DNA from 2 places in the Pseudoduganella dura genome. Region 2 is predicted to be linked to the other one. Evidence: predicted binding sites of a transcription regulator. Region 2 holds the regulator's gene; the other holds the start of a gene.
What was found. The regulator LexA, encoded in region 2, represses DNA repair genes until DNA is damaged. The targets are predictions, from matches to a motif close to ACTGTATNNNNATACAGT.

Region 1: a site for LexA is predicted at 1,151-1,168, ahead of imuA (translesion DNA synthesis-associated protein ImuA). Genes of this name have one in related genera too.

The regions. Positions count from the first base shown of each region.
Region 1 is NZ_WNWM01000002.1:4,642,614-4,645,005, reverse strand. Features, by position in the region: gene GJV26_RS20305 (Y-family DNA polymerase) at 1-481, opposite strand, end outside; gene imuA (translesion DNA synthesis-associated protein ImuA) at 411-1,130, opposite strand; gene GJV26_RS20295 (extracellular catalytic domain type 1 short-chain-length polyhydroxyalkanoate depolymerase) at 1,270-2,392, opposite strand, start outside.
Region 2 is NZ_WNWM01000002.1:4,761,991-4,764,382, reverse strand. Features, by position in the region: gene priB (primosomal replication protein N) at 1-276, opposite strand, end outside; gene rpsF (30S ribosomal protein S6) at 295-681, opposite strand; gene lexA (transcriptional repressor LexA) at 961-1,641, shown strand; gene GJV26_RS20805 (pepsin/retropepsin-like aspartic protease family protein) at 1,733-2,392, opposite strand, start outside.

The DNA.
Region 1 (2,392 bases), 120 kb from region 2:
GCGTCATCTTGTCGATGGCCAGGGACCGCCCGCCGCCGCCGCGCGCGAGCAGCCACGCGCCGCGCGCCGTGGGCGCCACGCCCAGCACGGCCGTGAAGCCCAGCGTGCGCAGGCTCGCGCGCACCAGCGCGCACAGGCGGCGGATGCCGCCGAACAGGCGCAGGCTCGCCCCCACGTCCATCAGCAACGTGGCTTCCTCGCCCTCGGCAACCTGGGGCGTGAACTGCAGCATGGCCATCGCCACCGCGTGGAGCGCCTCCGCCTCCAGCTCCGCCGCGCGTTCGTGCAACTGTATATCCGGCGCCATCATCAGCGCGCCGCCGCGGCGCATGCCTGGCAACACGCCGGCGCGCCGCGCGTCATCCGATGCCGCCAGCACCGCTTCATGGTCCAGCACCGCCGCGCAGGTGTCAGCCGACCAGTTCGGGCAGAACACTTCGAGCGGGAGCCGGGGCAGGTGCAGGCCGATCCAGAGGCGCATGTCGTTGCAGTAAAGAAGGAGTAAGGGGCAGGAACAGTGGCGCATCGCGTTGCGGCCCCCGGCGTTTGACAAAACCGATCTCCAGCCCGCCGGCGACGGGCCGCAGCGCCAGCCGCAACGGTGCCGGCGACGCATCCTGCGCCGCCGCCAGCGGTCGCATCAGGCAGAACAGGGTCTCGCTGCTCTGCGCGGCCAGGTGCAGCCGGCGCAGTGCCTCGCTGCGCACGTGCTGCTGCCACAGCAGCAACGCACCGCAGCAGCCGCTGCGCAGGATCTGTTCGGCGGCCCACAGCGCATCGGTGCTTTTGCCCGTGTTGCGGATCCAGATCAGCCGCGTGGGCGAAATGCCCAGCGCATCGAGCGCCAGCGCCTGCGGCGCATACGGTGGTTGCACCAGCACGATGGGCCGCTCCATTGCCGCCAGGGTCGGCTGCAGCAGGCGCATCTCGCCGATGCCCGGCTGTTGCAGCAGCAATTCCACCAGCGTTCCCGTCGGCCACCCGCCCCCCGGCAGCTGGGTGGACAGTACCGGGTGGCCGGTGTCGACACAGCGGTCGTGCGATTGCGCCAGTTGCGATGCAAGCCAGAGTGAGGGATGCAGCGATTCCGGCGCCAGGATCGTGACTGGAATGGGGGCAGCTTGGGCCATAGGCGATGATGCAAAGAAATACTGTATGCCTATACAGTACTAGCTATGGGACGTTTTGACAATGATATTTTGGCAATCGAACGCGGCCGAATCCGCCTGAAAAGCCGCCCGCATGGTGCGCGCCATTGCAAAGGCGGTATCACCGCCGGTGTTTCGCAAAGAACTCCAGCATCATCCTGCTCGCATCCGGTCCCTTCGCGTGGAAGGCGATCCGCGGATCGCCGCCGCTCCACGCATGGTCCAGCGTATCGACGCGCACCACCCGCAGCACGACCTTGCTGCCGACCTGGTAATCGCGGATCTCGTGCCCGCTGCGCGTGCCGCGCCGCGTCACCTTGACGGGCGCATCGGCCGGCACGCCGTTCAACAGCAGGCTCTGCTGCACGAGCTGCTGCTGGTTCACGGCATGCACCACCGTGTCCGCATCGCCCTGGATGAGGATCGCCGGCATCACCGGAAAATCGGCGCGGCGCGCCAGCACTTCGCGGATGGCCGGCTCGGTGCGCAATCCGCCGCCGTGGCGCATCACGCCCAGCGCGCCCACGGTGCCGTGGCCGGCGCCGAACACGGGACCCGAATGCAGGCCGACCGCGGCGAACAGGTCCGGGAAATTGAGCGCCATGATGTTGGCCATGCCGGCGCCGGCCGAGATGCCGCACACATAGAGGCGGCGCCGGTCGACCGGATACTGCGACAGCACCTTGCCGAGGATGGCCGCCACCGGCTGCACGTCGCCGCCGCCGGCCTGCGTGGACCGGTCGAACCAGCGCCAGCATCGCTGCGCGTGCACGGTGACCGATTGCTGGGGGTACAGCACGGCAAAGCCCTTCTTTTCCGCCACCGCGTTCATCCGCGTGCCCTGCGCGAACTGGGTCGCGGTCTGCTGGCAGCCATGCAGCATTAGCACCAGCGGCCATCCCTTCGGGGGTGGCTCGCCCTGCGGCAGGTAAAGCCAGTACGACATCTGCTGCGCACCGGCCGCGTGGTGCCCGGCCAGCCAGCGGCCCGGCGCCACCGGCACCGCGGCCGGGGTGCGCACCCGCGGCGCCGCCACGGGTGCCTTCTTGACTGGCTGGGGGCGCACCAATGGCACTGCCACGGCCGCCTTCTTGACGGGAGCGGTGCGCACCGGTGACGTCGCCACGGCCGCCTTCTTCGCGGGCCGCTTGCGCACGCTGCTCTTCGGCAAGGCCAGCATGGTGCCGAGCATCTTCACCGCCGCCTTTTGCTGCGCGCTGCCCGCTTTCATCAGGCTGCGCACC
Region 2 (2,392 bases):
ATCAATGATGTGAAATACCAGGCTCTTGCTGTTGCGGCTTCTCTTCGCGAGGAACCCCGTGAACTCGTACACGGCTCCCAGTGGCGCCTGGCTGAACCGGCCGGAAATCTCGCCCGCGGCAACCGCGGAGATTTCGAACTCGGTCAGTCGGGCAATGCCCGCCTCCATCTGCTGCGAACTGTGCTGCAATACTGCATTCACAATCGGCATGCCGGCCGGGGTGAAACGAATCACTTCCCGTTCGGTGATGAGGCCGACAAACTGGAGCTGGTTCAGCGGAATTCCGAAACGAATTTAGGCGGCAGCGGCGGCGGCAGGCGCAGCAGCTTCGGCGCGGTGGCTCTTGGCAGCGTCTTCGCGCTGGACCGACTTCATCATTGGCGAAGGAGCGGTTTCCGCTTTCTTCATCTTGACGGTCAGGTGGCGCAGCACGGCATCATTGAATTTGAACGCGGTTTCCAGTTCCACCAGAGTGTCGTTGTCGCACTCGATGTTCAGGCAGATGTAGTGTGCCTTGGCCAGTTTCTGGATCGAGTAAGCCATTTGACGGCGGCCCCAATCTTCGACGCGGTGGACATTACCGCCGCGCGAGGTCACGCTGGCTTTGTAACGTTCGATCATCGCGGGCACTTGCTCGCTTTGGTCCGGATGGACGATAAATACGATTTCGTAGTGACGCATGCAAACTCCCTTAAGGACTGTGTTGATAGCCCACCCCGGCGTCAAGACGGGTGTGGGAAGAGGTAAGCCCGCTAGCATAGCAGGGATTTTGGACAATTGCTAGTTACCGCCTGGCCATCCCGGCTGGCCGTCGCAGCTGCCCCCCGCCGGCAATGTTGCTTCAAAACCAGGCTAAACGCCGCCTTTAAAGAAATATTTCGGCGAAAGCACGGTTTACCCTTGCATTCGCGCGAGTACTGTACAAAAATACAGACTGTCTATATCCACAGCTATCGCATCATGATCAAGCTCACTGCAAGGCAGGAACAAATTCTCAATCTGATCAGGGATGCCATCACCACCACCGGCTTCCCGCCGACCCGTGCGGAAATCGCCGCCGAGTTGGGCTTCAAATCGGCCAATGCGGCCGAGGAACACCTGAAGGCGCTGGCGCGCAAAGGCGCGATCGAGATCACCGCCGGCACGTCGCGCGGCATCCGCCTGCTGGGGGAGCGCGCGGCGCCGGCCGCGCCCGCCATGTCCGCGCCCATGTCCGCGCCTATGTCCGATTCCCTGCCGCACGTGCCGGCGGCATTGCTGATGCAACTGCCGCTGATCGGCCGCGTGGCCGCCGGTTCGCCGATGCTGGCACAGGAAAACCTGGAAAAGAGCTACAGCGTCGATCCCGCGCTGTTCTCCGCGAAGCCCGATTTCCTGCTGAAGGTGCGCGGCGAGTCGATGCGCGATGTCGGCATCATGGACGGCGACCTGCTGGCCGTGAAGAAGGTGGACAGCGCGAAGAACGGCCAGATCGTGGTCGCCCGCATCGGCAACGAGGTGACGGTGAAGCGCTATCGCCGCACCGGTTCAACGATCGAGCTGCTGCCCGAAAACCCGGATTTCAAGATCATCACGGTGAACCCGGACGATGAGTTCGCGCTCGAAGGCCTGGCGGTCGGCCTGCTGCGCACCTGGCACTGAGTACCTGCCAGGTACCCGGCGCCGGGAAGCTGGCACCGGGAATCAGGTCTGAGAATCCGGTACTGAGCACCAGGCACTGCCTGCCGGGTGCTCAGCGGCCCCTGCTCTCCTCTTGCGCGCCTGCCTGCCCCGTGGGCCGCACCGCCACCTTGCCGTTGGCCAGGTCCACGTACACGGCACGCTGTCCGAAAAAGTCCGCGCCCACGATGCCATCCGGCTGGAAGAATTCCGGCAGCGGCATCAGGTAGGGCTTGACCGCACCTCCTCCCGGCAGCGCCAGCGACACTGTCCGGCAAGGCTTTCCTGGCCCGAACAGGTCGCATGGCGCCGTGTCGTCCTTCTGTGCCTGCACCGATTGCGGCTTGACCAGCGAGATGCTGGCGGCCGAATCGAACACCAGCCGGTAGCTCGCCCGGCCGTTCGACAATGTCGTGACGATACCCTCGTGGACCTTCTCATGGGGCAGCGCCTGCCAGCCCGGTCCCGCGTCGAGCGGCGCGCCGAAGCGCAGCGTGCGCGCCGACTGGTCGTAGACGAACGGCTGCTGCGCGAACAGGCCCAGGCCGATTACCGAATGCGGCGGCGGGCCCGCCTCCTTGCCGATGTTCAGGCCCCACGCCTCATACGATACGCCGGTCACCTCGCCGAACGCCACGCCGTTGATGACGAGGTCGGGAATCACGAACTCTTCTTCCTCGCGCACCTTGCCGGCCAGGTCGGCGCTGCGCTGCTTGCGCCCGGTAAGCCGCAG